DNA from 3 places in the Clostridium sp. CTA-19 genome. Region 3 is predicted to be linked to each of the others. Evidence: riboswitches for the same ligand, from Rfam matches in the RefSeq annotation. Region 3 holds a riboswitch; each other region holds the start of a gene.

Region 1 (5,178 bases), on a different contig from region 3:
TTTGTTAAAATTACTATTACTTGTATTTATTTTTCATTTACTTATTTTACTTTACATATGCTCTATTATTCATTTATCGACACTCCTGGTACAGTATTCATAAAAAATAACTGTTTTTATAAAAAATACCTTTTTTATTTTAAATATTCATTACTTTCTCACTATTTTCTATGATTAAAGTATTAAAAAAAGCCATTTAACAATAGGATAAAATACTATTGTTAAATGACCTATATACCTTTAGATTCCTAGTAACAAAGTAGCCACTCCAAAATAAATAATTAATGATAATGCATCTACTATTGTTGTTATTAATGGACTAGCCATTATAGCTGGATCTAATTTTAATTTTTTTGCTACTATTGGTAATACACAACCTACTACCTTTGCTATAACAATAGTAAAAAATAATGTTATACTAACTGTTGCTGAAATAGCTAACCCAACCTTTTGTAAATAATATATTCTAAAGAAGTTAACAATGGATAAAATTACACCAACTATTAAACTAACTCTAATTTCTTTCCAAATTACTTTTAAAACGTCTCCCATTTCTATTTGACCTAATGCTAAACCTCTTATTATAAGTGTGGATGATTGAGAACCTGCATTTCCACCTGTATCCATAAGCATAGGGATAAATGCTGCTAAAATTACAACTGATTGCAATACATCATCATATTTTTGTATTATAGCTCCTGTAAATGTAGCTGAAATCATAAGAATTAACAGCCATATAATTCTATTTTTTGCTAGTTTAAAAACACCAGTTTCTAAATATTCTTCTTCTGATGGCTCCATAGCTGCCATTTTTTGAATATCTTCTGTATTCTCCTGTTCTATTATGTCAACTATATCATCTATCGTAATTATTCCTACTAATCTTTTTTCGTTATCTACTACTGGCATTGCTGTAAAGTCATATTTTTTAAACTTATCAGCAACATCTTCCTGATCCTCTAGCGTATTGCAATAAATCACATTGCTTTTCATAATGTCTTCTATTTGCGTATAGTCATCATTCAATATCAACTGTCTAATAGATAAAACACCTTGTAACTTTCTATCTTTATCAATTATATAACAAGTATCTATAGTTTCTTTATCTATTCCATTTTTCTTTATATGTGATATAGCCTCTTCTACTGTCATCTTTTTCTTTAGACTCATATACTCTATGGTCATTATACTTCCTGCTGAATTTTCAGGATAATTTAAAAAGGAATTAATTTGTTTTCTCTTTCCTTCTTTAGTGTTTTTTAAAACCCTACTTACAACATTTGAAGGCAGTTCTTCTAAAATATCTATAGTATCATCTAAAAAAATCCTATCCATTATAATTCTAAGTTCATCATCGTTTATTGCTTCTATAATATAATGAATATCCTCTTTATTCATATAAGAAAATACTTCTGCTGCTAAATCTTTAGATAAAATTCTAAATGCTATTAGCATAGTTTCACTATCTAACTCTTCTAATAATTGTGCTATATCTGCTGGATTTTCATTCTGTAATAAATGTTTCGCTTCAACAAATTTATTTTTTCTTATTAGCTCTACTATTTTTTTGAATTCCATTTGCAATACCTCCTATTTAGGTACTGCTATTCACACTATTTACCTATATATTATAAACTTTTAAATAGTATATTATAATTGTTTATATATTTATTAGTAACTGCATGAATAGCAGCCATTACCAATTTGCCTATAATAAAACTACTGGCTCCATCATCCATGGCAGTCACCTCCTAAAATTTATTTTTAAAACAAAATAAAAATCCCTCAACCTATTAAGTAGAGAGATTTAAAATCAAAATAAAGCTATATTTAAAATTCTAAAATCTAATTTTCCTTAATACGTTGAGTTTTAGCTCTGTAAGACGTAGAGTTCTTCTCAGCCACATTAGATAAAACCTTAATTCGATAGTATCTGCTAACCCATTGGCGTCTCTGGACATTTCTGGGCAGTGGCGTATTTTCATACAGTAACCTCACCTAACAAGATAATTAATTTTTAATTTTGTTATATAATTTAATGATACTATTATCAATAACTAAAGTAAACCCTTACCTATTGTTTTTGTAGAAGATTTTATGATCTTGCCATTTTCCATTTATATATAGATAATTTTTACTTACACCAAGTTCCTCAAAACCACATGCCTTTAATACACCTTGCGATTTTTCATTTGTTATCATTGTACTTGCTTCAATTCTATGTAATCCTAGTTCTTTAAAAGCAAATCCAATAGCAAGCCTTACAGCCTCTTTCATATAACCCTTTCCTTGGTATTCTTCATCAATTGAATATCCTATAAATGCATTTTTAAAAACACCCATAACAATATTGTTAATTCTTATTCTTCCTATAAATTTATTTTTTAGATATATTCCAAAATGAGCTGATTCGCCTTTTATAAATTGTTTGTAACTTTCTATCAAACTTTGTTTTTGACTTTCTATAGTGTAGAATCCCTCATCTCTATATGGTTCAAAAGGCGTTAAAAACTTCCTATTCCTTATATAATAATTTAATAAATCATTACTTTCTTGTGGAGTTAATACCTTTAATTTTATATTTACACCTTTTAAATTTGTTCCTAAATTAATATAATGAGATTTATACATACTTTCTGTTATACCAAATAAAAGTTCATATTCATACTTATTACAATTATTTATAATATTATCTTGTAATATTCCTTCAAGTTCAAAACCTATATTTGTAAATGCATTAGTATCTAGTTCTTCACTACATAAGACATTTACCTTATTTACCTTATGATTATTAAATAAGATGTTTAACATAATCTTTAAAGTATCTAACATATACTCATAGCTATTATTTTCTTTATAAAATTTTAGCCTAAACAAACAATTTTTATTAACTTCATCAATTTCAATTATATATATTCTGCCAATTGTTATTCCTAATCTATCTTTTATTGTATATTCTTTATTTCTACCTTTTGCTACAACCAAATCAACTAAAGCACTTTTATTCATCATAAATCCCTACCTCAAACTAAAGTTTTTGTATTTCTATAAGTCAAAATCAAGAATGCTATGGAAATTACTAAACTAATTGGTATTAAATAAAATGCTTTTTCAGTACCTATAACATCACTAAGATTTCCTATAAATTTATTTAGTAACATATTGATAGTACTTGAAGTTGTAATTATTATTCCAGACATATATATAGCATTTTCTTTAAAGGTATTACCAATAGTACTTACCACAGTTGGAAATGTAATAGCAAAAAATAATCCTGATATACAAATTAAAAACATGCCTCTCTCACCTAGTATTAAACTGCTAGTATATAAAACTAATGCAATACTAAGAGAAATTATTACCGTTTTAAAATATCCTACTTTTTCTGCTACAAATCCACCAAGTAATCTTCCCACAGTTAATAATATAAAAAATATTGATAAATATATTGTACTCTTTTGATAATCAAATTTGTAAGTTTCTTGCAAAAAATTTACTAACCAGTTAGCTGTTGCAACTTCGGCAAACACATAAAAACCTAAACCAATAGAATAAAAATAATACATCTTATTTTTCAAAACTACTTTAATACTTCCCTTACCATCTTTTTTAACAGCTTTATAATCTACATTAGGCTCTGGTATTTGTATAAATAAAAATATTATAAATGCCAATAGAAATAAAACACCTATAAAAATATAAATGCTTCTCCAGTTAAATCCTCTAGCTAAAAAAGCCCCTGTTCCTGCTTGTGTTAATGTAGACCCTACACCATAACAAAAATGAGTTAAGTTCATAGCTACTGCTTGAAATCCTATGGCTAGCATTGGAACTAACGTATTTATTGATATACATATCAATGCAATTCCAACATTCAATATAAATATGCATATCAATAGCATTTTATACCCACTAGACACATAAAACAAAAATGCTGACAAAACTACTACTAAAAATCCTAATCCATAAGTTCGTTTTTGTCCTATTTTTTCGCATAATATTCCACCTAAGTAAGTAAATAAAACATAACCTATACTACCTATTAAAAATATATCACCTATATTAGAATTTGTTATCGAAAAACTTTGTTTAAATGCTGGCACTAGTACCCCTTTTACATTATCCGCAACAGCAACAAAAAGCATAGTGATAAATATAAATATTAAGGTAGATATGTTCTTTTTCTTTTTCAAAAAATCACCACCTTCAAATACTAATTATATATTATAACCTATTTAGATTGAATAGCTAAATATAGGTTAAAATACATAATATATTTATTAAGCAAATATTATATATTATTTTTAAATAACAAATAATAAATTATCCTTTAAATTTTCATTTTATAGTAATATAATCTTATAGAAAATTTTAAATAGAAAGGTTGATCTTAGTGAACAAATCTAATATATCTAAATTAAAATTATTTTTAGTAGGCTTAGAAAACAGATATGCTGAAAATTTATCTATCTTCAAAGATATTAATGTAGTTTATAGTACTGGGCTTAAAACTTTTAAAGGTGTTGCAAAAATAGATAATAATTTATTAAAATATAACTTCAATGGGGTTACTAATGAAATTTCTATCTCCGAACTCTTTAATACAATTACAAAAGAAGCTGAAAGGTATGATAGCCTTTCTCTTATTTATAGTGAGCGTGGTGAAATTATTTCTATAACTGCTGATAATAAGAACGTATCAATGAAAAATACACAAATAAAAGATATTGAATCTAATGAGAAATCTAAAAAAGATGATTTTCCTGGAAATACTTCTACCTTATTAAACAGAGATTACTATATAAAAGTAGGAAAAGCAGATGCCCTACTTAAAGAAATTAACATAATGACTAAAGATGGTAAAATTAAAAATGATAAGGTAAGAAAATATAATCAAATAGACCATTATGTTGAACTTTTAAGTGAGATATTAGATGATTTACCTAGAAACAAAACTATAAACATTTTAGACTGTGGTTGTGGTAAATCTTATCTTTCTTTTGTTCTTAATTATTATTTTACAGAAGTAAAAAAAAGAAAATGCCATTTTATTGGGTTAGACTATTCAAAGTCAGTTATAGATAGTTCAAAAAAAATAGCCCAGAATCTTGGCTATAGAAATATGGAATTTCATGCTGTTGATATAAAAGATTATAAAACAGATAAAAATATTAATGT
Region 2 (5,178 bases), on a different contig from region 3:
ATAATTCAACAAGAAGAACAGGCAGCATCTTTTATTGGATTATTAGCAGAACCAGTTTCTAGAAAAAGTATATATGTTAGTAAGTTACTTATGGTTATTTTTATAACTATAGTTGATTTACTTTTAGCTACAGCAATATTTTTATTAGGAATGAAATTTGTATTACATGTAGAAAATATTTATTATATTAAATTCTTTGAATCAGCATTGTTATTAGCACTTGGAACCTTATTCTTATATGGTTTTCATCTTATAGTTGCTTTTATGTTTGGAGTAGGACCTAATATAGTAATTGGCTCTATAGGACTTATAGCAGCAGGATTAATGGCAACAGGTTTAGGGGATGGAATATGGCAGTATATACCGTGGGCGTGGTCTATTAGATTAGGTGGAATGATAGGTGCAACTTTTCCGGAATACCCTTATTCATCTGTAATAGCGAATTATTTTAATAGTGAATTACTTAAAGGAGTAGTTCCAGCTGTAATATTATTTATTTTAGTATTAATAATAGGTAGTTTATGGTTTGAAAGATGGGAAGGTAGAAAAGAAGATTAATAAGGGAGTAAACAAAGAGGTTTGAAAAAATATATTTTTTCAAACCTTTTTTTATATAGTTTCAAGATAAATTTTAAGTTTATTTTATTATAACCAACTATTAAACTTCTTAATATACCATGTTTTTACAAATTGTGTTACTATGCAATATGATAATAAAATACCTACAAGCCATGGGAAGTAAGATAGTGGTAATGCTTGTAAACCTACTGAAGCTCCGAAGGCTGTGAATGGTATACAAATACCGACTACCATTATAAGGCTTGTTAATAAAAGAACAGGAGTTGTAGCTCTACTTTGAACAAATGGTATTTTTTTAGTTCTAATCATATGAACTACAAGGGTTTGAGATAATAATCCTTCAATGAACCATCCTGATTGGAATAAAGATTGCATTTCTGGAGCATTAGCTTTAAATACAAACCACATAACAAGGAATGTAGTTATATCAAATATAGAACTTATTGGTCCTATAAATATCATAAATCTTCCAATATCATCTGCATTCCACTTTTTAGGCTTTCTTAAATATTCTTTATCCATAGTATCCCATGGAATGGATATTTGAGAGATATCGTAAAATAGATTTTGTAGTAAAAGATGTATAGGAAGCATAGGTAAAAATGGTAAGAACGCACTTGCAACCAATACACTAAATACATTACCTAAGTTTGAGCTTGCAGTCATTTTTATATATTTTATGATGTTACCAAATATTTTTCTACCTTCAATAACACCTTCTTCTAGAACCATCAAGCTTTTTTCAAGTAAGATTATATCCGCAGATTCTTTTGCAATATCTACAGCAGTATCAACAGAAATACCAACATCTGATTGGCGAAGAGCAGCAGCATCATTAATACCATCACCCATATAACCTACAGTATGACCTTTATCTTGAAGTATCTTAATTATTCTTGATTTTTGAAGTGGAGAAAGCTTAGCAAAAACGTTAGTAGTATCTACTAGAGAAGATAATTTTTCATCGCTCATATCATCCAGTTCTGTTCCAAGAACAACATTACTAACCTCTAAACCAACTTCTGAACATATTTTTTTAGTTACTGAATCATTGTCACCTGTTAATATTTTTACTGCTACACCGTTATTGTGTAGTGCTTTTATTGCAGCGGCTGCAGAGTCTTTTGGTGGATCTAAGAATCCTATATATCCCATTAGAACCATATCATTTTCGTCTTTTACACTGAAATTATTCTCATCTGGAATATTATTTTTTTGTGCAACTGCAATAACTCTCATACCGTCATTATTTAGTTTTTCTACCATGTTAAGAACTTTGGTTTTAATTTTATCAGTAAGTTCTACAACATTTCCTTTGTATTCTGCATAAGAGCAACTTTCAAGCATTTCCTCAACAGCACCCTTTGTTATAAGTTGTCTTTTTCCTTCATGATTTTTTAATACTACAGACATTCTTCTTCTAGAAAAATCAAAGGGAATTTCATCTACTTTTATATAATCTTTTTCAAGCTTATCAAAACCATTGGTTACTCCATGTTCTAAAATTGCAACATCCATTAAATTACGTAAGCCTGTTTGATAAAAACTGTTTAGATATCCATGTCTTAAAACTCTTAAATCTTCTTCACCGTGGATATTTAAGTGTCTTTCAACAACTATTTTATCGCAAGTTAAAGTACCTGTTTTATCAGTACATAATACGTCCATTGCACCGAAGTTTTGTATTGCATCAAGTTTTTTAACTACAGTTTTATGCTTTGCCATTACAACAGCACCTTTTGCAAGGTTTGTTGTTACAATCATTGGTAGCATCTCAGGAGTAAGACCTACAGCAATTGATATTGCAAAAATTAGTGCTTCTAACCAGTCACCTTTTGTAATTCCATTTATTAAAAATACTACAGGAACCATTATAAGCATAAATTTTATAAGTAGTGCGCTTACACTGTTTACTCCTTTTTCAAAACTAGTTTGAGTTTTAGTGCCAACTAAAGTTAATGCCATTGAACCTAAATAAGTGTTATTTCCAGTAGCTATAACCACAGCTGTAGCACTTCCACTTATTATATTAGTACCTAATAAACATATATTATCAAGATCTGTGACAGTTAAATCTTTAGTGTCATTTTTTAATGTTGAATATTTTTCTACTGGCTCTGATTCACCAGTTAAGGAAGATTGGCTAATGAATAAATCCTTACTACTTATTATTCTTACATCAGCAGGAATCATGTCTCCAGCGGCAAGATATACTATATCTCCCGGTACAATGTCTGCCATGTTTATTTCTTTAACCCCAGATTCTTTTCTACATATAGCAGCAGTTGTTTTAACTAATGCTTTTAACTGCTGTGCAGCTTTTCCTGATTTAAATTCTTGAAAAAATTGTAAAAGACCACTTAGCGTTACCATTATTGTTATAACAGCTACAGTTGTAAAGTTTTTCTCTGCTGGAGAGACTAATATAACATCTGTGATTAAGGACACTATAGCAAGTGCTATTAAAACTAAAATAAAAGGATTGATAAAGGCTTTAAGTAATTGAATATACCATGGTGATGGTTTTTCATGGGCAAGTTCATTTAGTCCATATATTTCAGCTCTTTTTTCTACCTCTTCTTTGGATAGTCCATTAACTTCTGTATTCAACTCTTTATAAACTTTATCTAAATCCATTTTGCTAAAATTAAAAAGTTTATTTGTAGAATAATTTGCTTTGCTTTGAGTGTTCACTTTTCTTTTTTTTATCATAATTCACACCTCCGAATTCTTAAAAAAGACAATAAACAACTAAAGGTTAATAAGTGCATTTTTAAAAACCCTAATTTATTATTTCTATATATAGTTTTACTATTTTTTTATTTATAATACTTGTGAATTGATATTAGTAAAGAAACAGTGAAGATGGTATAGATATGATTCTATTAATTGCATTTATTTTAAACGTGAATTTTTATAAGATGGAGTCACATTATAATCAGTTTAAAAGACTGGATGTGACTAAATAATATATTAAATTTTTGTCATAAATATGCGTATCTTCACCGTCTAAACTACTACCGTCTACTTCCATTCTTTTTCACCTCCAATATTTTTAAAATAACGTAAAAAAACTTCGTCAACTTGAACGTGACGAAGGCATATAACAATACATTCTCGTTCAAGTTTTGGCTCTGCAAGGCGATGAAGTTGCGTTAAGTTAAGCCTTCTTTGTTCGGCAAAACCTGCTAACCAGTTCAGAATGTTTCCATCCTTTTACGGCAGCAACCCGTATCCTTGTAGTAACCTCCCCTACCGAGGCGATATTCATTTACATGAAAAGTATAGCTATGTTTGTTGAATATGTCAATTGAATTTTTTTTAAACAAATTAATAAAAATGATTATATGAAGAAATTATATTGGACTATGTAAATGTTTTAATTATAGCAAAACACACAAAGAACAAGCTCGAATAAAGTCGAAATTTGTTCAGAAAAAATTAAAAAATATTTTAAGAAATTGATTTTAAGTTTTATTTATAACTTTTAACTAACTATAGTTGTATTTAGTATTTTAAACTGACAATAAAAAGGAAGCACATATCTAATGCTTCCTTTTTATTGTTATACTTGGCATTCATATAAAAACATTTCAGCGTTATTATCTTTTGCTATTTTTTTAGAAAAAGAAGAATATACTTTTATTTCACTAAAACCTATTTTATATAAAATCTCTTCCAATTCTCCTAATTCATATAATCTTATTTGAAAATCCATTGATTCAGCTTTAATAATTTTTTCCTTATCTCTTAATTCATAAATACTAGGAGAATAGAGAATTTTATTTGTTGGGTTATAAATATTTTTAGTTTTTAACACCAAATCAAGTCCATTTCTTGTTTTGACTTTTTCAATAATTTTATATTCATCTTCATTCTGGCCTTTATTGGCTACTGTATCAACAGCAAATACAAATTTGCCACCTTTTTTCAGTAATGTATATATCTTTTGTAGAATAGATTTGCATATATTCATATCAGTGAATAAAGATACGGAACCAGAGGATATAAAAATATAATCAAACTGTTCTTTAGGATTATAACTTTCAAGGGATACATTAGTAACTTGAGCTTCTGGTAATTTTTCAGTCAGCTTACTTAACATTTCTTTAGATAGGTCAAGTCCTTTAATATTAAATCCACTTTCATAAAAGGGTATTAAAAATCTTCCACTACCACATAAAGGTTCAAAAATTTTCATTTTTGATGTTGCATATGAAAGATAAAAAGCTAGTTCATCTTCTGGAGCTTTTTCGTGTAAAATCTCATACATTTCTGTACATAAGTTACCATAATAATTTATCATAAATTTTCCTCCTAAACTTTTTTCTAAGTATAACAATTTTAAAGTGAGAAAACTGTTCCAATATTGCTAAATTACTATAGTCTACCTTCTATATAAAAATGGCTAAATTAAAAGATTATATTAATTTGTGTAAATGTTATAATTATATAGAGAAACAAGCTCAAATTTAAATTTATACATCAAATTTTTGTTATCAGTTAAGAAAAAATAAGCACAACTATAGTTAGTTAAGAATCACTAGGAGCAAGACGAATAGTAATAACCTCAACTGTTAACTATTCACTCTTAACTTT
Region 3 (5,178 bases):
GCCATATAGAAAATAATAATCTTATTCTTACAATATATGATAATGGCATAGGTATTAAACAAGAAGACCTTTCAAGGGTTTTTAATAAAGGCTTTACAGGAAATAATGGAAGAGTTAATACTAAATCTACTGGTCTTGGACTTTATCTAGTAAAATCTTTATGTGATAAAGTAGGCTATACTATTTTTATTAAATCTAAAATTAATTGTTATACCGCTGTGTCAATTGGTTTTCCTAATTTTTCTGATAAAAAAATATAAGAGAAAAGAAGCTCAAAATAATTAAAGAGCTTCTTTTCTCTTATATTAAATATTGTATAAATACTGTTGCTAATCCTAAGAAAAAGAAAAATCCTAAAACATCAGTAGCTGTTGTTACAAAAACTGCTGATGCTAATGCTGGATCTATTTTTAATTTTTTAAGTGTCAATGGAACTAAAAATCCTGCTGTCGTAGCTACTGTCATATTTAAAATCATAGCCAGTCCAATAACTAATCCAAATACAGGTTTTCCAGACCATAATCCACCTATTATAGAAATACATATCCCAACTGAAAGTCCATTAGTTAAACCTACACCTATTTCTTTAAAGAAAATCTTTTTAGCATTTTCAAAATTTAATTCCCCTAAGGCTAATCCTCTAACAACTATTGTTAATGTCTGCGTTCCTGCATTTCCACCCATTCCTGCAACTATTGGCATAAATGTAGCTAATATAACAACTTTACTTATAGTTCCTTCAAACATACTTACTGTTGCTGAAGCTAACATAGCAGTAAGTAAATTAACAAATAACCATGGGAGCCTACTTCTTACAGATTCAAAAAGTGTTCCATTAACCTTTTCGCTTTCACCTACTCCACCTAGACGATGTATATCCTCAGTTGTTTCATCTCTTAAAACATCTATTATATCATCAACGGTTACAATACCTAACATCTGCTCTTCATCATTTATAACAGGCATTGTTAAAAACCCATATTTTTCAAATCTATGTGCAACTTCTTCCTGGTCCATGTCATGATGAACACTTATAACGTTGCTATTTAAAACATCAATAATTATTGTATCAAAAGGACTTACAACTATTTCTCTTAATGATACAACACCCTTTAACTTTTCATCTTCATCTACAACATACAGATAATATGCACTTTCTGCATTTGGAGCAACTTTTTGAAGATATTTTAATGTTTCTTTCACAGTCATATTTTCTTTAATTGAAATATATTCTGTTGCCATTATACCACCAGCTGTATCTGGCGCATAAGTAAGCAATTGTTTAACATCTTCAGCTTCTTCAACTGGCATGTTATCTAAAATTCTCTTAGATTCAATTTCATCTAAGCTACCTAGCAAGTCTGCGATTTCATCAGATGACATTTCTTTTAATATATTTTTTTGCTTTTTCTCGGAAAAATTCACCAAAAGTGCATATTTTTCTTCATCATCTTCTTCGTCTATGACTTCTGCGATTAACCATTCTGGTATTCTATGAAGTATTTTGATTACATCTACAGCCTCTATTTCATGTAGTACATCTAATATGTCTGCTGGATGTATATCCTCTATTATTTCATCTATTCCCTTTTGTGAACCGTAAAGTAATAACCTTTTTAATTCTTCTCTGTCCATTTCAAGTTTCATCAAACTCCTCCTTTAAATTAAGAGAAGCCTTGGAATAAAAAGTGTATAAATGAATTCAAAGCTACTCCTATATATTTACTTGTAAAATTGCACCTACTATAAGGGTCGCTGTCCATTTATATCACCTCCAAAATTTATAAAAAGATATCAAATATCATTAAAAACAACAAAAAAGACCTTCCAGCTCCTTGCTAAAAAATCTAGTATCTTTTAGTTGTAGAGCTTTAGCACTATAAAGCTTAGACTTGTAGTCAGCTACATTAAAAATTACCTTTGCGATAATTCCTGCTAACCCATTGGAATCTCTCGATTTTTCTGGGCAGTAGCATGTGTCTTTATAGGAGCCTCACCTAACAATTCAATTTTTCTTCCACATATAATATTATTCCTTTAAATAATACATGTCAAATCAAATTTTACATTTTTGAATCAACGTATAAATTCCTCATACTATTGTTTCTCTAAATTTATAATAAAATTTTCATTAATAAATTAAATCAAAAACACAACTAAATAACAGAAAAGGATATTCAAAATAAATTTTGAATACCCTTTTTAAATAATTAATTATTTTCCTTTAACAAAAGTTCCTTCTTTCATTATTACGTCCATTTTATCTACGGATATATTTTTTATATCTTCTAATGGATTCCCATTTATTACAAGAATATCAGCAAATTTTCCTTCTTCTAATGTTCCTGTTACTTTATCTATTCTAAGCATTTCAGCTCCATTTTTGGTAGCAGCCATTATTGTTTCCATTGATGTTAGACCTGCTTTATTTAATGCATACATTTCAGTTATTGCATATTTACCATATGGAGTTAAACTACTACAAAACGAATCTGAACCTACTGTAATTCTAATACCTTTTTTATTTGCATTTTGAAGATTATCTATTATACGATTTAATTCTTTTTCTGCAATTGTTGCACCTGGATATTTATCATGTATTGGTCTATATGGTGGTTCATATACTGTAAACCACTCAAAGAAAAATTGAAGAGTTGGACAGAAAGTTATATCCTTTTCTTTCATTATCTCAAGACATTCCTCATTTAATTCTTGTCCATGTATAATTGCAGAAACTCCTGCTTTACAAGAATTTAATGCTCCCTCATATCCTTCTGCATGTGACCAAACTGGTAATCCTACCATTTTACATTCATCAACAACAGCTTGTATTTCTTCCATACAATAGTGTGAATCCGCTTTAGCATCTAATCTCCATATGCCTCCACCTGTTGACCATATCTTAATTGCATCTGGATTTTCACGTAATCTTCTTCTTATAGCCTTACGAAGTTCCCATGGTCCATCGATACGTTCTGCCCAAGGATGAGAATCGTTATTGTAGTCTAACGGTAATCTATGTGAATCACCATGTCCTGCTGTTCTACAAAATCCTAATCCTGTAGTTACAACACGTGGTCCTGGTATTATACCTTCCTCTATCATATTACGAATATGTATTCCTGAACGTGAAATTTCTCCTACAGATGTTAATCCGTGTTCCAATGCTTCACGTGCTTGAGCAACTGCTACTATTGTTTTTTGTATAGGTGGCTCAAGTACCCAATCACTATCATTATCAGTTAAGTTTCCACTAAAGTGAAGATGACTATCTATTAATCCTGGCATAATAGTCTTGCCAATTATCTCTACTTTCTCATAATCATCCTCAATCGTTTTCATTTCTCCAGCATAAACGATTTTCTTGTCTTCAACAAGTACTAGTGAATTTTCTATTGAATCTTTTCCTGTTCCATCTATTAGCAATCCGCCAACAAATGCAATTTTACTCATAAAAATCCCCCCTAAATTGTATAGGTTTACCCTCGGATGTTTTAAATTTATTAATATTAAAATTGTTTAAACCTATGCAAATTTTTTAAATTTCATTAGGCATATGAAAAGAAATAAGATATCAAACATTCAAAGCATATTTGTCACAAGACAAGAAGATGAAATCAAGTCATAGTTGGACTATATGTGTATTTTACCAAAAAAGTATTCGTAACAAATAAGCGAGAATACTAATCTATTATTTATTCAATCATGCCTTATATTAAAACATCACTTTTAGTATATATTAATTGGGATTTTTTATCTATATAAAATTTAAACTTTATTAACATAAATTTAAATTTTATGTTATATTTTCTTGTTGAATAATTTTTATAAAAAACTGTACTAAGTTCTATGATTTTCAACTTAGTACAGTATTATTTAAATTACTTTTTGATTAATATTTTACTGTTTTTTATTAAAATATATCCTATTAAAAATACAATACAATTAAGAATTACACATGTTATTAAAGCACTATTTAGAGATATTTTCGCAAAAAAACCTATTATTATATTACAAACTGCAGCTACTATGTTACCTATCATTGCGTAAGCTGATAATATTGTAGCTCTATTAATAGAATCTATACTGGCATTTTTTATAGTTTCTGTTAATGGTTGTGTAATTGCAAAAGATCCTTCAATAATAAATATTAATACTATTGTTATATAAGAAATATTAGTAACTATCAACATTGTATTAGCTATAATGATTAATATTAAAGCTACAATATAAGTCTTGTTTCTTCCTATACGTTTTTTCACTACATGTGCTCTAATTGCTATAAACGTAGCAATTTGCATAAATGCCGCTAATATTCCAAACCACTTCATGTCTATTCCACTTCTTATATACAGTGGTTGATTTAAAAATACACAAACACTATGAGTAGTTTCCGAAATAACTGCTATTAAAATGATAAAAATCAAAATTTTTTTATTTACCAACGAAGATTTTAAACTTTCTATTATAGTTTCTTTTTTTTCATTACTCTCAAATTTAACATCTTTTAAAAAGAAGCTTAATAAAAAAGTTACTACATAGGCCATTATTGTAGCTAATGCTAATAAATCTAAAGATTTTTTAACCATTACCCCACTTAAAAGTGATGATATTAGAAAACCTAATGTAGAACATGCACTATATCTTCCGAAAGTCTTATCGCTATCTTCTTCCTTTATAGATCCATATAATATTGCACTATCACATCCTGAAATACCTGAAATAGCTAACGCAGCTAATATTGCTTCTAATAAAAACATATTAAATGAATTTGCATAATAAAAAGCTACTTTTGACAATAAAAATAATCCAAAGGAAATATTCAAAGTCTTTTTATATCCTATTTTATCTCCAACAACACCCCAGGGAATTTCAAAAAACATCATAAGTAACACAAATATACTTTCTAAAAAGAATATTTCATTTAACTGAAGCCCTCTATCCAATCTATAAATAGTTGCAAAAGCTCCATAAAACACTAGCCCTTGAAAAAAAGCTATAATATATAATATATATTTATTTTTTAATCCTTTCATAATCGCCCTCCATTATTCTAAACACCTAGGATTCCAAGTTCTATTTTTAATCTATCTAATCTTAGTAAAATTATTTTTATTAATAAATTAAATTTGAAACTTATATTCCTATATTTATTTGCATAACAAATAGACCTAAAAA

Evidence for each region. A riboswitch is a leader RNA that binds a small molecule or an ion and turns the genes downstream of it on or off. The one in region 3 is predicted to bind magnesium.
Region 1: linked by a shared signal. The riboswitch ahead of mgtE (magnesium transporter) and the one ahead of mgtE (magnesium transporter) in region 3 are both predicted to bind magnesium.
Region 2: linked by a shared signal. The riboswitch ahead of mgtA (magnesium-translocating P-type ATPase) and the one ahead of mgtE (magnesium transporter) in region 3 are both predicted to bind magnesium.

Annotation. Positions count from the first base shown of each region.
Region 1 is NZ_BAAABH010000052.1:9,626-14,803, reverse strand. Features, by position in the region: gene mgtE (magnesium transporter) at 241-1,578, opposite strand; M-box (ykoK) riboswitch at 1,848-2,013, opposite strand; gene ACYUE0_RS17025 (GNAT family N-acetyltransferase) at 2,071-3,009, opposite strand; gene ACYUE0_RS17020 (MFS transporter) at 3,024-4,193, opposite strand; gene ACYUE0_RS17015 (class I SAM-dependent methyltransferase) at 4,394-5,178, shown strand, end outside.
Region 2 is NZ_BAAABH010000045.1:6,700-11,877, reverse strand. Features, by position in the region: gene ACYUE0_RS16455 (lantibiotic immunity ABC transporter MutG family permease subunit) at 1-558, shown strand, start outside; gene mgtA (magnesium-translocating P-type ATPase) at 646-3,291, opposite strand; M-box (ykoK) riboswitch at 3,686-3,846, opposite strand; gene ACYUE0_RS16445 (class I SAM-dependent methyltransferase) at 4,145-4,885, opposite strand.
Region 3 is NZ_BAAABH010000007.1:56,317-61,494, reverse strand. Features, by position in the region: gene ACYUE0_RS05645 (ATP-binding protein) at 1-260, shown strand, start outside; gene mgtE (magnesium transporter) at 301-1,647, opposite strand; M-box (ykoK) riboswitch at 1,850-2,012, opposite strand; gene ACYUE0_RS05635 (metal-dependent hydrolase family protein) at 2,215-3,453, opposite strand; gene ACYUE0_RS05630 (MFS transporter) at 3,882-5,036, opposite strand.